Regions from separate parts of the Scandinavium sp. M-37 genome, predicted to be linked through region 2. Evidence: predicted binding sites of a transcription regulator. Region 2 holds the regulator's gene; each other region holds the start of a gene.
The links. Region 2 encodes Fur, which represses iron uptake genes when iron is present. Its sites were predicted from a motif close to ATAATAATGAGAACNACTATCAA; they were not measured.
Positions count from the first base shown of each region.

Region 1: fes (enterochelin esterase) is a predicted target of Fur. The motif match lies at 3,099-3,121, and genes of this name have one in related genera.
Region 3: ACG0Z5_RS03480 (TonB-dependent siderophore receptor) is a predicted target of Fur. The motif match lies at 2,822-2,844, and genes of this name have one in related genera.
Region 4: fepD (Fe(3+)-siderophore ABC transporter permease) is a predicted target of Fur. The motif match lies at 2,432-2,454, and genes of this name have one in related genera.

Region 1 is NZ_JBIGIN010000013.1:46,844-51,930, forward strand. It holds gene entF (enterobactin non-ribosomal peptide synthetase EntF) at 1-1,598, opposite strand, end outside; gene ACG0Z5_RS11460 (MbtH family protein) at 1,591-1,806, opposite strand; gene fes (enterochelin esterase) at 1,833-3,044, opposite strand; gene ACG0Z5_RS11470 (TonB-dependent siderophore receptor) at 3,207-5,087, shown strand, end outside.
Region 2 is NZ_JBIGIN010000007.1:110,611-115,697, reverse strand. It holds gene chiP (chitoporin ChiP) at 1-1,405, shown strand, start outside; gene chiQ (ChiQ/YbfN family lipoprotein) at 1,453-1,791, shown strand; gene fur (ferric iron uptake transcriptional regulator) at 1,887-2,339, opposite strand; gene fldA (flavodoxin FldA) at 2,666-3,196, opposite strand; gene ybfE (LexA regulated protein) at 3,345-3,638, opposite strand; gene ybfF (esterase) at 3,770-4,534, opposite strand; gene seqA (replication initiation negative regulator SeqA) at 4,708-5,087, shown strand, end outside.
Region 3 is NZ_JBIGIN010000003.1:47,743-52,829, reverse strand. It holds gene ACG0Z5_RS03490 (flagellar brake protein YcgR) at 1-63, opposite strand, end outside; gene ACG0Z5_RS03485 (GlsB/YeaQ/YmgE family stress response membrane protein) at 273-527, shown strand; gene ACG0Z5_RS03480 (TonB-dependent siderophore receptor) at 622-2,742, opposite strand; gene treA (alpha,alpha-trehalase TreA) at 2,917-4,671, opposite strand; gene iadA (beta-aspartyl-peptidase) at 4,851-5,087, opposite strand, start outside.
Region 4 is NZ_JBIGIN010000013.1:26,990-32,076, reverse strand. It holds gene fepC (iron-enterobactin ABC transporter ATP-binding protein) at 1-420, opposite strand, end outside; gene fepG (iron-enterobactin ABC transporter permease) at 417-1,409, opposite strand; gene fepD (Fe(3+)-siderophore ABC transporter permease) at 1,406-2,416, opposite strand; gene entS (enterobactin transporter EntS) at 2,528-3,763, shown strand; gene fepB (Fe2+-enterobactin ABC transporter substrate-binding protein) at 3,858-4,817, opposite strand; gene entC (isochorismate synthase EntC) at 4,993-5,087, shown strand, end outside.

The sequences.
Region 1 (5,087 bases), on a different contig from region 2:
GGCAGCCAGGCCGCACCTGCTTCGACTATCCCGTGCAGCGCCAGGGTTAAAAATACCGAACGGGGAAGCGCCACCGCCACGCTGTCGCCGGGCTTCACCCCGCGATCGCGCAGCACTTTCGCCAGGGCCACCACCTGTTGGCGCATCTCGCGATAGCTGAACTGTAAGCGGGCATCGGCCAGCGCCGGTGCGTCCGGCGTTTTCTCCGCCTGCGCCGCCACCAGCGCGCTGAGCGTGGTGTCCGGGAGCATCATTCCGGTGTCATTAATCTGTTCCAGGCGCTGATATTCATCTGCCGAGACCAGGTCCACCTCGCCGCAGCGAAGTTGAGGATTGGCGGCAAACTGCGCCAGCAACGCCTGCAGACGCGCCACGTGCTGTTGCAGTTCATGTCGATCATAGCGCTGCTGATTGGCCAGCACTTCAATCGTCAGGCCCCCCTCTTCATCCGGGAACAGCGCCAGCTCGAGGTCATTCACCGGCCCGGTTGCCAAAGTGTGGGTGGTGGCACGAACGCCGTCGATATCCAGCTGATAATCGAAAACTTTGATGTTAAACACCGGGCCAAACAGCGGCTCTTCTCCTGCCGCCTTGCCTGCATCACGCACAATTTGTTCGGCGTCGTAACGCTGATGGCGGCGCATTTTCTTGAGCTGCGCCCCGAGTCGAGTCGCCAGCTCCGGCAGGGTTTCTTCCGGTGCGATCGTTACCGCCAGCGGCAGCACGTTCAGCACCGGGCCGGTGGCGGTCAGCGCCGCAGATCCCAGACGACGCATGAAGATATACCCCGCCGCGTAGTCGTTGCGCCGGCACAGACGACCAAGCCACAGCGCCGCCAGCGCCAGGGCTAAATCGGTGCGTGGGCAGGCTGTTGCGGCTGAAATTTGGCGGAAGGCGTGAGGGCAGGCAGCCAGCTTCAGCCGCCAGATATCGGGGCTGGCGGCGCGGCCCGGCAACGGGGCGGCAGACAGCGAGGCCGGAGGCGGCAGCTGTTGGCGCTGTTCAGCCCAGAACGCACCGTCCCGCGTCCAGCCCTCGCTTTCACGGTAGCGCTGATACTCTTCGACCACTTCGGCAAACGGCGTGAACGGAGAGTCAGGTAAGGTTTCCTGGCGCTGTAAGGCGCGGTAAATATGGACTATCTGGCGGGTAATGGCCGGGAAACTGAAGCCATCCACCAGCAAATGGTGATAACGCTGATACCAGTACCAGCGGGTATCCGCCACCCGGAGTAGCAGATGGCACACCAGCGGATTGCCGCTGTCGACGCGGGTATTTTGTGCTAAATCGGCCTGCATGATGTTCATCGCGGCGGCGTGCGGGTCAGATGCCTGCCGCAGATCGTTCACCGCCGCCACGCCCGGCGGCAGACTGTCAGCCAGGCTCTGCCACGGCTCGCCGTTCTCTTCGCCAAAGTGCATCCGCAGGGTATCCGCCTGCCCCAGGCCAAGCGCGATCGCCTGCTGTAAAAGCGGGGCATCAATCTCGCCGTCGAGTTCGACGTAATGGGCCACGCTCCAGGCGTTCGGCAGAGTGGAAAGCTGTTCCGCCATCCAGATCCCCGGCTGCGCCGCGACCAGCGGTAAACGTTCAGTCATGGGGCACTCCAACAAAATGAGCAGGATTCAGAAGCGTCCAGCGGGCGGCCAGCCAGGCGTTGCAGACGTCCGCGCTTTGCGGCTCGCAGACCACCTGCCAGCCCTCAGGCAGCGCACACTGCTGCGGCCAGAGGCTGTACTGCTGCTGCGCATTTTGCAGTATATAAAACTGCCCTTGCGCATCATCGAAAGGGTTACTGATTTGCATACCAAACTCCTGTCGTAAAGTGCGCGTTATGCGTCGAGCAGCGGCTGCCAGAGCGCTGTCAGCCCTGCCGTCAGCCCGCCGCGCCAGCACAGCGCATCGTGTCCGCCGTCAACCTGACGCCAGAAAACCGGCTGCTGGTGCTTGTCTAATTGTTGTAAGAGTGCCTGATTGGCCTCGAAGATAATCGGCTCGCGCCGCCCGGCTTCCAGCCAGATGCGCAGGCCGTGCGGCGAAAATTCACCGCGAGAAAGTTTTGCCGGGATAACGCCCCCGTGACGATCGCCGCGCGTCGGCCACCAGTAGGATCCGGACTGACTCAGCACACAGCCAAACCGCTGCGGAAAACGTAGTCCGGCAAACATCGCCGCCATCCCGCCAAAGCTCTGGCCTGCGACAAGGGTGCGCCCAGGGTGTTCGCTGTGCGGGGCGAGGCGCTGGATCTGCGGCAGCAATTCGGTCTGTAACGCCTGCCAGAAATCGGTATTGCAGGGCAATTCTGCGCTGCGATGAACGGTGTCGATGGCATCGATTAAGACGTAGACCGCCGGGGGAAGCTGGCCTTCGCGGGTCAGGCGCGCCAGCGGCGACCAGACCGGCATACTTTCGGCCCAGAACTGCCCATCCAACAGCAACGCCAGTGGGCGATCGGGCGAGGCATTGTCTCCGGGGGTGTAAATCCACACCCGGCGGACATTACCCAGGCGCTGACTGCGCCAGTCAATGCACAGCGGCGGGTTGTACGGCACCTCAGGCAGATCCCAGCCGGGCTGAAGCGGCGCATCGGGGAGTGAAAGTGCCGACACCGCATGCCCGCGCCCGCCGCGCCAGCTATGGCGATTGAGCGGATCGGCTATCGCCTGCGGGAGCAGCTTTCGCCAGCCTTCGCGCAGCAGCTGCCTGTCCGGGGCGTCACCGTTAAACAGCGCCGGGGAAAAATCATCGTCACGCTCGCAGGGAATAAAACAGTAGCTGCCGCGCCAGCTGGCGGGCAACCGGGTTTGCCACTGCCAGACGTCGGTGCCGGGCAGACGGGACAGCGTCTGCGGCACCGCGTTCTGGTGGTGATCGGTCACGCCGGTGATGTAAATCCACACACGTTTTATCGCCGAGTGGGACTCGCTTCCGGCCGGGTCGCGCCAGTAAAAGGTGACGTGGCACAACGCCCCTTCCCTTCGCCACTGCGGGCCGTCAATGCGTTGCCACCAGGCTGCACTCCCTGTCGTTACCGTCTCCGCCACGTTAACCCCGCGCTGTATGTGGAATTTTTTGTTACACCCCAAAAATTATTGATAATATTATTGATAACTATTTGCATTTGCAATAGCGTATTGGCGCGCGTTTTACTTTCCTTCCCCTGACCTCTGACAGGGGGTTTATTCGATACAGCAGGACGTTGGCTAATGAACAACAAACTCAAATCCCTGGCCTTACTGGTCAATCTGGGTATTTACGGGGTGGCATTCCCTCTGCACGCAGAAGAGACCGAAAAGGCGACGACGGCAGAGACGGGCGAAACCATGGTCGTCACCGCCGCTCAGCAAAACTTGCAGGCACCGGGCGTGTCTACCATCACCGCCGATGAAATTCGTAAACGCCCTCCGGCCCGTGATGTCTCCGAAATTATCCGTACCATGCCCGGCGTGAACCTGACCGGGAACTCCACCAGCGGTCAGCGCGGCAACAACCGCCAGATTGATATTCGTGGTATGGGCCCGGAAAACACCCTGATCCTGATTGACGGTAAACCGGTAACCAGCCGGAACTCGGTGCGTCTGGGCTGGCGCGACGAGCGTGACACTCGAGGCGATACCAGCTGGGTGCCGCCAGAGATGATTGAGCGTATTGAAGTGATTCGCGGCCCGGCGGCGGCGCGTTACGGTAACGGCGCGGCGGGCGGGGTGGTGAACATCATCACCAAAAAAGGCAGCGACGCGTGGCACGGTTCCTGGGATACCTATATGAACCTGCCGGAACATAAAGACGAAGGCTCAACCAAGCGCACCAACTTCAGCCTCTCCGGCCCGATGGGCGGTGATTTCAGCTTCCGTCTGTACGGTAACCTCGACAAAACGCAGGCCGACGCCTGGGACATCAACCAGGGTCATCAGTCAGAGCGTACCGGCATTTATCAAAACACCCTGCCCGCCGGACGGGAAGGCGTGGAAAACAAAGACATTAACGGCGTGATGCGCTGGGACTTCGCCCCGATGCAGTCCCTGGAGCTGGAGGCGGGCTACAGCCGTCAGAACAACCTGTACGCCGGGGATACCCAAAACACCAACACCAATGCGTTCGTTAAAGAGAACTACGGCAAAGAGACCAACCGTCTGTATCGCCAGAACTACTCCCTGACCTGGAACGGCGGCTGGGATAACGGCATCACCTCCAGCACCTGGGCGCAGTACGAGCACACCCGTAACTCGCGTAAAGGCGAAGGCCTGGCGGGCGGCACCGAAGGGATTTTCAACTCCAATCAGTTTGTGGATATCGACCTGTCCGACGTGCTGCTGCACAGCGAAATCAACCTCCCGGTCGATTTCGTCTTCAACCAAACGCTGACGCTGGGCACCGAGTGGAACCAGCAGAAAATGAAGGATATGGGCTCGAATACCCAGACCTTTATGGGCGGCCCGATCCCGGGGGTGAGCAGCACCAACCGCAGCCCGTATTCGCAGGCAGAAATCTTCTCCCTGTTCGCGGAAGACAATATTGAAGTCACCGACAGCACCATGCTGACTCCGGCGCTGCGCTTCGATCACCACAGCATCGTCGGCGATAACTGGAGCCCGTCGCTGAACCTGTCGCAGGGTCTGTGGGATGATTTCACCCTGAAAATGGGCATCGCCCGCGCCTATAAAGCGCCGAGCCTGTATCAGACCAACCCGAACTACATTCTCTACAGCAAAGGCCAGGGCTGCTACGCCAGCACCAGCGGCTGCTACCTGCAAGGGAATGAGGACCTGAAAGCCGAAACCAGCATCAACAAAGAAGTGGGCCTCGAGTTCAAACGCGACGGCTGGCTGGCGGGGGCAACCTGGTTCCGCAACGATTACCGCAATAAGATTGAAGCGGGCTATTCGCCGGTGTACACCAACGGCAGCGGCACCGATCTGTATCAGTGGGAAAACGTGCCGAAAGCGGTGGTTGAAGGCCTGGAAGGAACGTTGAATGTGCCAGTGACCGAGGCCATCAACTGGACTAACAACATCACCTACATGCTGCAAAGTAAAAACAAAGAGACCGGCGATCGCCTGTCGATCATCCCGGAATACACCCTCAAC
Region 2 (5,087 bases):
GTTCAGTGGCAAACGTAGTACGCTGGCGCTGGCTATTGCCGGGGTCACCGCAATGTCGGGCTGGATTGCAGTTCCGCAAGCCAGTGCAGCAGGATTCGTAGACGATTCAACCTTAACCGGCGGTGTCTATTACTGGCAACGTGAACGTGACCGTAAAGACGTCACCGACGGCGACAAGTACAAAACCAACCTTTCCCATTCCACCTGGAACGCTAACCTCGACTTCCAGTCTGGCTATGCCGCCGATTTTATCGGCCTTGATATTGCTGCTTTCACCGCTATTGAAATGGCGGAGTCATCAGAAAGCGGACACCCAAACGAAATTGCATTCTCATCCATTAATAAAGGTTACGACGAAGATTACTCTGGCGATAAGAGTGGAATCAGCCTTTATAAAGCTGCCGCGAAATTCAAACTGGGCCCAACCTGGGCGCGAGCAGGTTATATTCAGCCAACCGGGCAAACGCTTTTAGCGCCGCACTGGAGCTTTATGCCAGGTACGTATCAAGGGGCAGAAGCCGGGGCTAACTTTGATTACGGTGATGCAGGCGCGTTGAGTTTCTCCTATATGTGGACCAACGAATACAAGGCTCCATGGCACCTCGAAACAGATCATTTTTATCAGAACGATAAGAAGACCAAAGTTGAGTATCTGCACTCCATTGGTGCTAAGTATGATTTCAAAAATGACTTGGTGCTGGAAGCGGCATTTGGTCAGGCAGAAGGCTTTATGGATCAGTACTTCGCCAAAGCCAGCTACAAATTTGATGTCGCCGGTGCACCACTCTCGACCAGCTACCAATTCTATGGGGCGCGTGACACCGTTGAGAGCAACACCATTAACGATATCTACGACGGCACCGCGTGGTTACAGGCACTGACCTTCGGCTATAAAGTGGCTGACGTGGTTGACCTGCGCCTTGAAGGGACGTGGGTAAAAGCAGAAGGCCAGCAGGGTTACTTCCTCCAGCGTATGACCCCGACCTATGCCTCCTCCAACGGTCGTCTCGATATCTGGTGGGATAACCGCTCAGACTTCAACGCCAACGGCGAAAAAGCGGTGTTCTTCGGTGCGATGTATGACCTGAAAAATTGGGATATGCCGGGCTGGGCCGTCGGTGCATCTTACGTGTATGCCTGGGATGCCAAACCGGCAGACTGGTATATCAACAGCGCGGGTCAGCGTGAAGACAACGCCTCGAACAAAATCAAAGAGTCTTCTTACAGCTTTGATGCGATGTACACCGTGCAGGAAGGCCGTGCGAAAGGCACGCTGTTCAAACTGCACTTCACTCAATACGACAACCACTCCGACATCCCAAGCTGGGGCGGTGGTTACGGCAACATCTTCCAGGATGAGCGTGACGTGAAGTTCATCGTTATCGCCCCGTTCACTATCTTCTGACACGCGTGCGGCAGGGTAAACCTGCCGCGCATTGATAAGGCCGTATCATGAAAAAATTGATTCTTATCGCCGTTATGGCTTCCGGGCTGGTGGCCTGCGCACAGCCATCTCCCGCACCACAAGAAGACAGCAAGCTGAAAGATGCCTACAGCGCCTGTATCAATACCGCTGAAGGAAATCCGGATAAAATTGACGCCTGCCAGAGCGTGCTTAACGTGCTGAAAACTGACAAGACCCATCAGCAGTTTGCGAATCAGGAAAGTGTACGCGTACTGGATTACCAGAATTGTATTCTGGCGACGCGGACCGGCAACGATCAGGCAGTCAAAGCCCGTTGTGATCAGGTGTGGAAAGAGATTCGCAGTAACAATACGCCTAAGCCGTAACCCTCGACGGTTGGCGCTATTGCCCCAATGTTATGCCAAAAATGCCAATAAAAAAGCCAACCGTCAGGTTGGCTTTTACTTTTCTGGGGGGCCGATTATTTCTCGGCACCGTCATGTGCGTGCTCATCTTCACGGCAGTCGCCTTCTGCGCAATGGCCATAAAGATAAAGACTGTGGTTGGTCAGACGAATGCCGTGTTTGGTGGCAATTTCGCGCTGACGCGCTTCGATAGAGTCATCACTGAATTCGATAACCTTGCCACAGTCGAGGCAGATCAGGTGATCGTGGTGATGCTGTTGGGTCAATTCGAAAACAGATTTACCGCCTTCGAAATTGTGGCGGGTGACAATCCCGGCATCGTCGAACTGGTTCAGAACGCGATACACCGTTGCCAGACCAATTTCTTCGCCCATGTCGATGAGGCGTTTATAAAGGTCTTCCGCACTGACATGGTGATTGTCAGGCTCCTGAAGCACTTCCAGAATTTTCAATCGAGGAAGCGTGACTTTCAGGCCTGCTTTCTTTAATGCGGTATTGTTGTCAGTCATGCGGAATCAGTCCTGTTGCTAGGCGATACACTTCCTTATAGGAAGTATTACTAAGAATGAATTCAGGATAATGCGTCTCATTATAGGACTGCGGTGCCTAAATGAAAACTGCAAACCCTGAGCAAAGTATGCTTTTCAGAAACGAGGCATCATCTGCAAAGCGAAACATCCGACCTCGTCAAAACAGAAGACATTGTACAGATATGTGCTCAAAAGTTAAAAATTTGTAGCGATTAATTTGATTGCTTATAACTATTAATTTTACGCAATCTATCGATTTGTTCATCAATCATACGGCGCAACGCAGGCGCTGCGCCGTGACATCATCAGGCGTTCTTGATCTCTTCCAGGTGCAGCTCTTCAGAGATTTGTTTTACCCACTTCTGAACGCGTTCAGCGGTCAGTTCAGGCTGGCGATCTTCATCAATGGCCAGACCAACAAAATGGTTGTCATCGGCCAGACCTTTAGAGGCTTCGAAATGGTAGCCTTCGGTTGGCCAGTGACCGACAATGGTCGCGCCGCGCGGTTCGATGATGTCGCGGATGGTGCCCAGCGCATCACAGAAATATTCTGCGTAGTCTTCCTGATCGCCACAGCCAAACAGGGCCACCAGTTTGCCGTTGAAGTCTACCTCTTCCAGCGTCGGGAAGAAGTCGTCCCAGTCACACTGTGCTTCACCGTAGTACCAGGTTGGGATACCCAGCAGCAGAATGTCGAAACCTTCGAGGTCTTCTTTACTGCTCTTGGCAATGTCATGCACCTCGGCAACGTCTTTGCCCAGCTGCTTCTGGATCATCTTCGCAATATTTTCGGTGTTACCGGTGTCGCTGCCGAAAAAAATACCTGTGATTGCCATGAGTAAAATAACCTCTTGAAACGTAATGAAATGATGGTGGAATGTTGCCCACAGATAAAGGCAATGATAGCAGGAGGAGAAGTGCGCGGGAACTGCAATTGCGCCGTACTGCACTCACTGCTAAATGAAAGTGAAAGATTTCGTGTTTTCAGTCACGTTCCTGGCCGTGTAACGCAGCCAGTTGTTGCATCAGTATCTCTTCGATAAGCTCGCTGCGGCTCATGTTTCTGGCATCCGCCAGCTCATTGAGTGCGTCAACGGCATCGTTATTGAGCTTAAGCTCAACGCGTTTGAGACCGTTGCTTTTGTCGCGTTTCAGCTGATTACGCTTATTAATGCGTAACTGTTCGTCGCGTGAGAGCGGATTGGTTTTCGGCCTTCCCGGGCGACGCTCGTTTGCGAACAAATCTAATGTCGTTCGGTCCGTTTGTTCTTTTGCCATGATTCAGAGTGACTTCGGGGAAACAAGCCGCCAGACGACAGGCCCGGCGCAGATAGCGCGCAATCATACATGAGCGAAACCCACACGCCAACGCCGGGAGCCACAATGGCGCTTGCTTGCTCGGATTTTAATCATTCCGCCAGGTAGCGACGGATAGCGCGGAGTACCGCATCCGGTTTTTCAGCATGAACCCAGTGTCCAGCCCCGGCAATCACGTGCGCTCGCGCCTGTGGGAACTGCGCTAACAGGGCGTCGCGGTACGCGTTGGTGACATAAGGCGAATTGCCGCCAGCAATAAACAGGGCAGGGTGGTCCCATGCGGGAATCGGTTCCCAACCGACGATGTGCTCATACTGATCCCACAATGCGGGCACGTTGAAGCGCCATTCGCCGTCGACAAAAGATTTCAACAGGAACTGAATCACGCCTTCTTCATTAATATGCTTGCGCATAACCTCTGCCGCCTGCTGACGGTTTGAGACAGCGGCTTCGGTCACCGCGTTGATGGCCGCAAAGATTTCATCGTGACGACGCACCTGATAATTCACCGGAGCAATATCTATCGCCACCCATTTTCCGACGCGTTCTGGCGCCAGGGCAGTAAACGCCATCACCGCTTTCCCGCCCATGGAATGGCCGATCAACGTGGCTTTTTCAATGCCGTTGGCATCGAGCGTGTCGAGAAGATCCTGCGCCATCGCCGGATAGGTCATTTCCGCGGATCGCGGGGAAAGGCCGTGGTTACGCATGTCGACTTGCAGAATATCGTGGTCGACAACCAGATCCCTCGCGAGGATCCCGAGGTTATCCAGGCTACCGAAAAGGCCGTGAACCAGGACGATGGGAGAATTAGTGTGCAGGTTTTGTGCAGTTTGCGCTCGGCTGTTTAATTTCATGGCAAAGTTCTTTTTTTCGCTACGTCGGGTTAGGGTATCATGTTGAGCATTCTGCCGCCCGGCTGCAACACTCAGTAGTCGTCTGAGTTTTTGCCGACACGCTATCCGCTGTTGGGTTTTGTCCTTATAATCCCAACGACTTGTATTCAGAAAAGATATCTCACTGGATTAAGATGAAAACGATCGAAGTTGATGACGAACTCTACGGCTTTATTGCCAGCCACACTAAGCACATTGGCGAGAGCGCATCCGACATTTTACGGCGTATGCTGAAAATTTCTGCCGTACCACAAGCTGCAGCAACCGTAGCCAAAGAGACCCCGGCACCTGCTTCTGCACCGGTCGTCGCTGCGGTCAAAAAAGTCGCTTCGCCGAAAGATAACGTTCGCGCGGTGCGTGAGCTGCTGCTTTCTGACGAATACGCTGAGCAGAAGAAAGCGGTCAACCGTTTCCTGCTGGTGCTGACTACACTTTACTCCTTAAACAACAAAGCATTTGCTGAGGCGACTGAGTCCCTGCATGGCCGCACGCGCGTCTACTTCGCGGTTGATGA
Region 3 (5,087 bases), on a different contig from region 2:
GCGAAGAACGTTTAACACTGCCAGCGGATTTTGTTTCAGGAATTGCTCATTGTAATGACTCACGCCCGGTCGCTCCTTAATTGACAGAGATTCGATCAACTATCGGCAGCGCCCAACAGAACTTAATACAAACGGGTGAAAAATTTTGATCGAATAATTTTTTCCATCGTTGACCAACCTTTTCGGAAGGATTCCCTATACTTAAGATAAGCAGAGATTACAATAATCCTGTTTTTATTGTGGTTATTTTGTTTATTAGGAGGGTGGTTAAAATGGGTATTCTGACCTGGATTATATTCGGACTGATTGCGGGTGTTATTGCCAAACTGCTGATGCCAGGACGTGATGGCGGCGGCTTTATTCTTACCTGTATTCTGGGGATTGTCGGTGCCGTGGTCGGTGGCTGGCTGGCAACCATGTTCGGTATTGGTGATGTGTCGGGCTTCAACCTGCACAGTTTCCTGGTGGCGGTTGTAGGTGCCATTGTGGTGCTGCTGGTGTTCCGATTGCTGCGTCGCAACGCTTAAGTACATTTGCCCGGCGGCACAGGCTTTCCGGGCCTACGGATTACACGGTAGGCCCGGCAAGCGTAGCGCCACCGGGCAATTTTCTCATTTATTCTCAGAAATCATATCCGACGGTGGCAATCACCGAACGCTCCGCACCCCAATAGCAGTTATTGGTGCCGTAACAGCCGGAAATATACTCTCTGTCAGTCAGGTTATTCGCATTCACCTGTAAATACGCGCCTTTAAGGGCAGATGTCCAGGCCCCGAGATCGGCGCGAATCATCGCATCAAACAGAGTGGTTGACGGCAGACGTTCGGTATTGGCGTCGTCAGCCCACTGCTTGCCGATATAACGCACACCCGCGCCCGCGCTGATCCCGTAATCAAACTTATAGTGCGCCCACAGGGAAGCCATCTGGTCCGGCGTCAGCTGTGGCGTATTATCGTCAGTGCCATCTTTGGTATCGGCAAAGCGCAGACGGTTCCAGGTGTAGCCCGCGATGGTGCTCAGGCGTGGCGTGAGCTGGTTGCGCGCTTCCAGTTCCACCCCTTGCGAATGCACTTTCCCGGCGGGCAGGAAGGTCGCGGTGGCGATATTCGGGTCACGGGTGGCGACGTCTTTCTGCGTCAGGTCATACATCGCAATGCTGTACATGTCGGCAGTACCCGGCGGCTGAAACTTCAGACCCGCTTCGAACTGCTCGGCGGTGGTCGGTTTCAGCAGCGTACCATCCGGACCGGACAGCATCGCAGGGGTGATCGCCTGGCTGTAGCTCATGTACGGTGACAGGCCATTCTCAAAGGCATACAGCAGCGAGGCGCGGCTGCTGATATGGTCATCGGAACGGCGCGACGAGGTGCCAAAGGTATCGCTCACCTGCTGGGAAACAATGCGGTCGTAACGGGTGGAGAGGTCCGCATGCCAGCGGTTCCACACTATCTCATCCTGCAGATAGATGCCGGTCTGATAATAGCGACGATTGTTATAATCGCTGTAGGTCACGGTATGCCCGGTCTGTGCGGTATACCCGGTAAACGGATTGAGCGGATTGGCGCTGCCCGCACCGGTCCACAGGTCATTGCGGAAGCGATGATATTCTCCGCCCAGCACCACGGTGTGCGATACGTCGCCGGTGTTGAAATCGGCCTTAATACGGTTATCGGTTGACCAACCGTCGAGCGAGCCTTCAGAACCGCTGTACCCCCGTGCCAGCATATCGCTGTCGCCTATCCAGCCCACCTGATAAACCTGATCCAGATTGACATCCGAGTGGGTATAGCTCCCGCTGGAAGAGACCGACCAGACATCGTCGAACTGGTGATTAAATTCGTAGCTGTAGATCTGCTCACGGCGCTGATAACCATCGCCCGGATCGCCTTCGTTCGTGTGATTGCTCAGCTTGCGGCCGTTGTGTTCATAGCGGGTGCCATCTAACGGCAGCGAGCCGTGGTAGCCGCCGGACGGATCTTTTTGCAGATAGGCCCGCAGCAGCAGGCTGGTGTCAGAATCGGGTTGCCACAGCAGCGACGGGGAGATGGCGTACCGTTCTTCGCGGGTGTTATCCACCTGCGTATCGGTATTGCGGGTAATGCCAATCACCCGGTATGCCCACTGGTCGTTAATGGCATCGGTATAATCGAATGCCGCGCCTTTGGTGCCCTGCGTGCCGCCAAACACCTGCCCGTGGCCTTCGGAACTAAACTGCGGGCGCTTGGAGGTCAGGTTTACCAGCCCACCCGGCACGCTCTGGCCGTATAGCGCGGAAGAAGGACCTTTGATAACGTCGATGCGGTCGAGGAACCACGGATCAATCTGAATGACGTTATGGCTGCCGCCATCGCTCATCAGACGCATCCCGTCGAGGAAAATGTTATCCACGTCGCCGCCGTGATAGCCGCGCAGGGAAATGGCGTCGAAGCGGGTGGCCGAGCCGCCAAAGGTGCTATACACCCCCGGGGTGTAGCTCAGCGCCTGGCTGACGTTAGTCACACCCTGATCTTCCATCTGCTCACGGGTCACTACCGATACCGACTGGGCGGTGGTGATGAGGGGTTGATCGGTTTTGGTCGAACCGGTGGATGTTTTAGCGGTGTAGCCTTTGGTCGGAGCGGTAGCGGATTCAACCGGCTGGGCCGTGACGACCACCGTTTCTTCTGCGAAAGTCGAGCAGGGGAACGCTAGCGCCAGGGCGCAAAAGACCGACGAGCGTTTAAGAAGCAAAGTGTTATTCATTGCATAATCCTGAAAAACGCGGCCTGGCACTCCTGTGCGCCACCGTGTCAAAAGGTGCGAAAATGTCATTTTTCGTTAAAAAAGAATGCGAATTATTATTGTTTGCGTTTGCGAGGTCAAGTGAAGGACTGAGCACACCTGCTACCATTTTTGGTAGCAGGCTGCGGGTGGGGATTAGGCTTTTTCAGCCGGAGCGAGAGGCGCCGTTGCAGGCGCAGGCGTTTTGTCCGCCTCAGGGGCTTTCTTGTCTGATGGGGCGGGGCTGGCCGCCGGGGCAGGACGGTTTTTAGGCACGTCATCGCACGGCTGCGCTTTCGGGCAGATCAAATCCAGCATTTTCAGGGTCACGCCGTTACTCCAGCCGAAGCCGTCCTGTAACGGATATTCCCCGCCACCACCGCCGGTGCCGGTTGAGGTGATGTCATATTTCTCGACCAGTTTTTGCTGGCTGTCGTAGGTGTGTTGCACGTTGGTCAGGAAACGCCAGCTGACCTCCATCGCAATCTTATCCTTGCCGTAGTTCTGCAGCCCTTCGGCGGCGACCCATTGCAGCGGGGCCCAGCCGTTCGGCGCATCCCATTGCTGACCGCTGTTCACGGTGGTGGTGGTGATGCCGCCCGGTTTCAGCAGGCGGGATTCAGTAACCGACGCCATTTTCGCCGCGCGATCGCTGGAGGCCGCATTCACATACAGCGGGAACAACGCGGCGGCAGTCAGCTGATTACGCACCTTCTGGGTTTTCAAATCGTAATCGGCGTACCAACCCTCTTTGTCATTCCACAGGTGATGTTCGATGGCCTTCTGGCGGTCGTTGGCCATTGCGTCATAACGCGCCGCTTTGGCATCATCTCCGGCAGCTTTGCTGGCGCTGGCGATGATTTTTTCCATTTTGAACATCAGGGCATTAAGGTCGACCGGCACAATGCTGGTGGTGCGGATGGTGCTGAGTTTTTGCGGGTCGTCCATCCAGCGCGAACTGAAGTCCCAACCGGACGCGGCGGCAGAGCGCAGGTCGCGGTAAATTTCGGTCGCCGGGCGGTTCGGATTGCTCTTGGCCGTATTCACATCATCAAGCCATGATTCCGGGCGCGGGGTGTCTTTGTCATCCCAGTAGCGGTTGAGCACCGCGCCGTCGTTAAGTTTCACCACCCGTTTGTCGGCCTTACCGTTTTGCAGTGAATCCTGACCGTCCATCCAGTAGGCGTGCTCTTTTTCCATCTGCGGCAGATAGGTTTTCAGCGCATCGCGGTCGTGAGTAGCCAGCAGTTCAACCATCAGCGAGAAAAACGGCGGCTGCGAGCGGCTCAGATAGTAGCTGCGGTTACCGTTTGGAATATGGCCCCAGGTGTCAATTTCATAGGCAAAGTTGGCAACCATATCCTCGATTTTGTCCCAGTGACCGCTTTCCGCCAGGCCGAGCATGGTGAAATAACTGTCCCAGTAATAGACCTCACGGAAGCGTCCGCCGGGCACGACATACGGCTTGGGCAGCGGCAGCAGGGAATCCCATTTTGCGGCGCTGTCGGTGGTGCGGGTCAGTACCGGCCACAGGCCGTCAATATGGGCCCGCAGGCTCTGGCCTTTCGGCGGCACGTATTTGTCTTTTTCCTGCGGCAGGGTGAAGTTCACCTCCACAAAATGGCGCAGGTCAAAACTGCTCTGATTTCGCTGCATCCGGTAATCGGCGAGGATCATCAACGGATCCCCGTTAGGCACCGCATCGGCAAAGGTTTTCTGGTCCGGGAACAGCTTCGCGCTCTGCACGTCATTGAACAGCGGGCCAAACAAAATATCCGGCGATTGCGGCGTGGCGGTCTGGACATCGTCAGCCTGGGCTGAGGCCACGCTTAACGAAAGTAGGGCACCGCCGAGGGCCAGTTGCAGAGCAAAGTACAGTGAGTCAGGACGGCGCAAAACGGGTTTATTCATTGTTGATTCTCCTTTTTAGCTGCGCAGTTTCCGCTGTTAACAACCATAGCCGAATATCGTTCCCCGCGCGTGTTACAGATAACGTTTCGCGCATTTCCAGAAAAATTACCGTTGCGTTTCAAATAAAAAACGCAAACCCGATAACCGGGCTTGCGTGCAACGATCATATCAGGCGGATATTACTCGAAGGTTCCCCGCACGCAGGCTTTCCCGTCGCGGACCATCTGTTTTCCTTTGGCCCATACTGCGCGGAGCCGCATCTGATCGTCGAGCATCAGCAGGTCTGCATCACCACCGGGTGCCAGACGCCCTTTCTGAGGCAGGTCAAGGAAGGTCGCCACGTTGCGGGTCAGCGGGCTGAGCGCCTGCTCCAGCGGCAATTTATGCTGCACCACCAGCTTTCGCAGTGTTTCCAG
Region 4 (5,087 bases), on a different contig from region 2:
GCTTTGATTCGCCAGTTCCACGACGCCAGTGGCCCGCATCGCCCGTTGCACCGCGTCGTCATCTTCCTGCCGCCAGCGGGCAAACAGCGGCTGGTGCGGATAGCGCCCGCGCGCCACCAGCTCCTGCACCGTGATATCGCCCGGGGTAGTGGCGTTTTGTGCCAGCAGGCCAATGCGTCGCGCGACCTCTTTACTGGCATAACGCTGGATCTGCTCCCCGTCGAGAAACACCTGGCCGTGCTGCGGAGTCATCAGGCGGCTCAAGGTGCGTAACAGGGTCGATTTCCCACAGCCGTTGGGGCCGATGATGGCGGTAAAATGTCCATCCGGAATGGCCACGTTCAGCCCCTCGGCGATGATTTTTTTACCGTAGCTGAGGGTCAGATTTTCGCCTTGCAGGCGAGCGTCAGAGTGGGTCATTTTTTACGAGACTCCTGAATAAGCAGGGCGATGAGATACAGGCCGCCAAGGCTGACGGTCACCACGCCCACTGGAAGCTGGTAAGGCATAAACAGCTGCTGTGCGCCGAAATCAGCAAGCAGAAGCAGCAATGCGCCGCACAGCGCCGACTGGGTCAATCCCCAGCGCGCGGTGCCGCTGAGGCGGCGGGCAATGTGTGGGGCCACCAGCGCAATAAAGGAGATCGGGCCCGCCAGCGCGGTCGATGCCGCCGTCAGCACCACCGCCACCAGCATCATCCATAAACGCGAACGTTCCACCCGCACGCCCAACGCGCAGGCGCTGTCGTCGCCCATTTCCAGCAGCCGCAGTCGGCGTACCAGCAGGGCGGCGAAGACCAGCATCACCAGCAGGATCGGTGCGGAAGGGAAAATTTTTGCCCACGTCAGCCCGTTCAACGATCCGGCGAACCACAGCCCGGCCGACTGTGCGGTTTCCAGTGAGGCGCGCAGCAGCAGCCAGGTGTTGAAGGCCATCAGCATGGCGCGGATCCCGATCCCGATAATAATCAGCCGGAAAGTATCGACGCCATTGCGCCACGCCAGCAGCCAGACCAGCAGCGAGGTCACAATCCCGCCCACCATCGCCGCAAACGCAATGGCGGTTTGATGCTGACCAAACAGCACCATCGCCACCAGCACGCCGCTCCATGCTCCGGTGTTGAACCCCATCACGTCAGGGCTGCCGAGTGGGTTACGCATCAAAGACTGGAAAATCGCGCCGCTGACGCCGAGTGCCGCGCCGACCAGTAGCGCCATCAGCACCCGTGGCAGACGCCATTCGGTGATCACCATTGTCACGTTCCGCGGCGCATCGCCCCACAGCGCGGCCAGCACCTGGCGTAAATCCAGCGTCACCGCTCCGCTGCGCAGGCTATACAGCGCAATGACCAGGCTTACCAGCGTCAGCAGCACGCAACTCCCTACCAGACGGCGAGACGGGGCCATCATGCGACACCTCCGCGCGACGGCTGGCGGCGCACCAGCCAGATAAGCATCGGCGCACCGATAAAGGCGCTCACCACCGAGACGCGCAGTTCACCCGGCACCAGCAGGCGACCAATAATATCGGCAAACAGCAGCAGGGCAGGGGTGGCGAGCAGGGTGACCGGCAGCGACCAGCGGTGATCGCCCCCGACCAACCCGCGAGAAATATGCGGCACCATCAGGCCGATAAACGCAATCGGCCCGACCAGCGCGGTGGCACTGCCGCTCAATACGGTGATGGTCAGCAGCCCTAATAGTTGGGTGCGCGCCACTTTATTCCCGAGCGCGGTGGCGGTATCCGCCCCAAGGCTGAGGCTGTTCAGCGAGCGGCTTAATCCGAGGGCTATCATGATGGCGATAGTGACCGGCACCAGCACCACTTTTAGCGTTTCCAGGGAGCGAATATCCAGCGACCCGGCCTGCCAGAAACGCAGCTGATCGTACACATCGGGATTCAGCAGCGCGATGCCATTGGAGAGGCCATCGAGCACCGCCCCGAGCGCCACGCCCGCCAGGGTCAGACGCACCGGGCTAAGCTGCCCGCCGCCCTGACTGCCGGTGAAGGCCACCAGCAGCGAGGCGATCAGCGCCCCGCCAAAAGCGAGCAACAGTTGCTCCTGCGGCAGCGTCAGACCGAACAGCGCCGCGCCCAGCACGATGGCAAAGCTGGCTCCGGCGTTAACGCCGAGAATGCCGGGGTCGGCAAGCGGATTGCGGGTAAGGGTTTGCATCAGTGCGCCCGCCAGACCCAGCGCGCCACCGGCCAACAGGCCAGCAAGGGTGCGAGGTAAACGGGCGTCAAGAACAATGGTGCAGTCGGGACTGCGACAGGTGCCGGACAGGGCGTCCAGCACCACGTTCAGCGGCAGCGGTTTTGCGCCAATCAGCAGGCTGAGCGCAGCTGCGGCGATCAGCAGAATGAGTAATCCGGGCACGGCGACGGTACGCAGCGTGGCGGCAGAAAACGACATAGCAACGTCCATGATGTGATAATGATAGTAATTATCGTTCTCGATCTTATTCGCCTATGTTAGCATGTGCGACCACGGAAATGGTACCGAAAGTTCGTTGAAGGCCCTGTCATGCAAAGACAATCCTGGCTGCTAAATCTCAGCCTGCTGAAGACTCACCCGGCGTTCCGCGCCGTCTTTATCGCCCGTTTTATCTCCATTCTTTCTCTCGGCCTGCTCGGCGTTGCCGTGCCGGTGCAAATCCAGACGCTGACTCACTCCACCTGGCATGTTGGGCTGGCGGTGACGTTGACCGGCGGGGCGATGTTTATCGGCCTGATGCTCGGCGGCGTGCTGGCCGACCGCTATGAACGCAAGAAGCTTATCCTGCTGGCGCGCGGCACCTGCGGGATCGGTTTTATTGGCCTGTGGCTGAATGCGCTGCTGCCGGAGCCGTCGCTGCTGGCGATTTATCTGCTCGGTATCTGGGATGGGCTGTTCGCCTCGATTGGCGTGACCGCCCTGCTGGCGGCGACGCCTGCGCTGGTTGGGCGTGAAAACCTGATGCAGGCCGGGGCGATAACCATGCTCACGGTGCGCCTCGGGTCGGTGATTTCGCCGATGGTTGGCGGCCTGCTGCTGGCGAGCGGGGGATTCTCCTGGAACTATTTACTGGCGGCGCTCGGCACCTTCATCACCACCCTGACGCTGCTGCGTCTGCCGTTGTTGCCGCCACCTCCGCAGCCGCGTGAACATCCGTTGAAATCCTTACTGACCGGCCTGCGCTTTCTGTTTAATAGCCCGTTGATTGGCGGCATTGCGCTGCTCGGCGCTCTGTTGACCATGGCCAGCGCGGTGCGGGTGCTGTATCCGGCGCTGGCGATGAGCTGGAATATGTCGGCGGCGCAGATTGGCATGTTGTATGCGGCGATCCCGCTCGGGGCGGCGTTGGGGGCGCTCACCAGCGGCAACCTGGCGCGCAGCGTTCGGCCTGGGCAAATCATGCTCCTGACGACCGTCGGTGCGTTCGTCGCCATTGGCTTGTTCAGCCTGATGCCGGTCTGGGCGCTGGGCGTGCTGTGTCTGGCGCTGTTTGGCTGGCTGAGTGCCATCAGTTCACTGCTGCAATATACCTTGATTCAGACCCAAACCCCGGAAGCGATGCTCGGGCGCATTAACGGTTTGTGGACGGCGCAGAACGTCACCGGCGATGCCATCGGCGCGGCAATATTAGGCGGCGTTGGCGCGATGCTCACCCCGGTCGCGGCGGCCTCCGCCAGCGGTTGGGCGTTGGCGATCGTTGGGCTGATTCTGGTGTTGCTGCTTGGAGAGTTGCGCCGCTTCCGCCAGGAAACGGCAGCGGTTTAATCCGGTGGAAGGTGCCCGGTGGTGGCTGCGCCCTACCGGGCCTACACCGCACATTCCGTAGGCCTGGTAAGCGAAGCGCCACCGGGCAAAGGCATCAGCCAAACAACGTTTCCAGACGCTGCAACACCCGCATCGCGCTATAGTAATCAAGGCGGAAGGTTTCGGTCCCGAGCGCATAAACGCGTTTGTTCTGCACCGCCGGCAGGTGTGACAGCAGCGGATTGGCCTCGATGGCGTTGGTATCTTTCTGGTCGCCCGCGAACACAAACAGCGATTCGCCGTTCAGGCCCGCCGCCAGGTTCTCGCCGCCCAGCTGAATAATGTCGTGGCGTTTACCCTGGCTCTGGCTGGTGTGCAGCCCGGCAGGCAGCGGGGCAAGGGTGAAACCTAACTGTTCGAGCAGTTTTCCCTGTGCGGATTCTGGGGTCCACAGGTTCGCGCTGTGGGCGGCAGCGGTGTACACCAGCGCGCTGACCGGCTGCGGCGGCAGCTTCATTTGCTTTTTAAGCGTCGCTAGCTGGGTATCAAATTCGGCGATCCGCGCGGCGGCCTGCTGTTCCTGGCCAGTGATGCTACCCAACTGAGTCAGCAGGGCCTGCCAGCTTTGCGAGTCATAGTTGATAACCAGCGTTGGGGCGATGGTCGACAGCTGATCGTACAGGGCTAACGCCGAGTCGCCGCCGGTAGCACTGATCAGAATCAGATCCGGCATCTGCGCGGCCACGGCCTCGGCATTCGGCTCGCCGATATACAGCCGCGTGAGCTTGCGCTGTTTCGCCACGTCGCTCCACTGGCGCAAAAAGCCCTGTGCATCCGCCACGCGGTTATTCGGCGTGGTGGCCCCGCTGGCAATCACCGGGGCGTCAATCGCCAGCAACGACCCGGTCAGGGTAACGCTGGTGGAGACGATGCGCAGCGGTTTGTGCTCGAGCGTGTGGCTGCCGCGACTGTCGGTCACCTGACGCGGCCAGTCGGCGGCCATGGCTGAGGTTAATCCTAAAAGGCACAGCCCGGAGATGAGCAGGGTATGACGGAAGAAAACGGGGAATTTCACGACGGCAAAGTCCTGTTTTGTTGATGTTAATGAAACTCATTTTCACTTCAAGGCATCTCAGATGCAAGTCGGATGATGCGGCGGAAGTTGACAAGGGACGCTTTTACTTTTAGCTTACCGAACCAAAATATAAATGATAATCATTATTAATATCTTTATCGTTTTGGAGGATGATATGGAAACGTCACCGGCTGAGGCCGTGCAGGAAGTCGCATCAACGCTGTCGCCCGACAACTTCTTTTTTATGTCGCCGTACCGCAGTTTCACCAC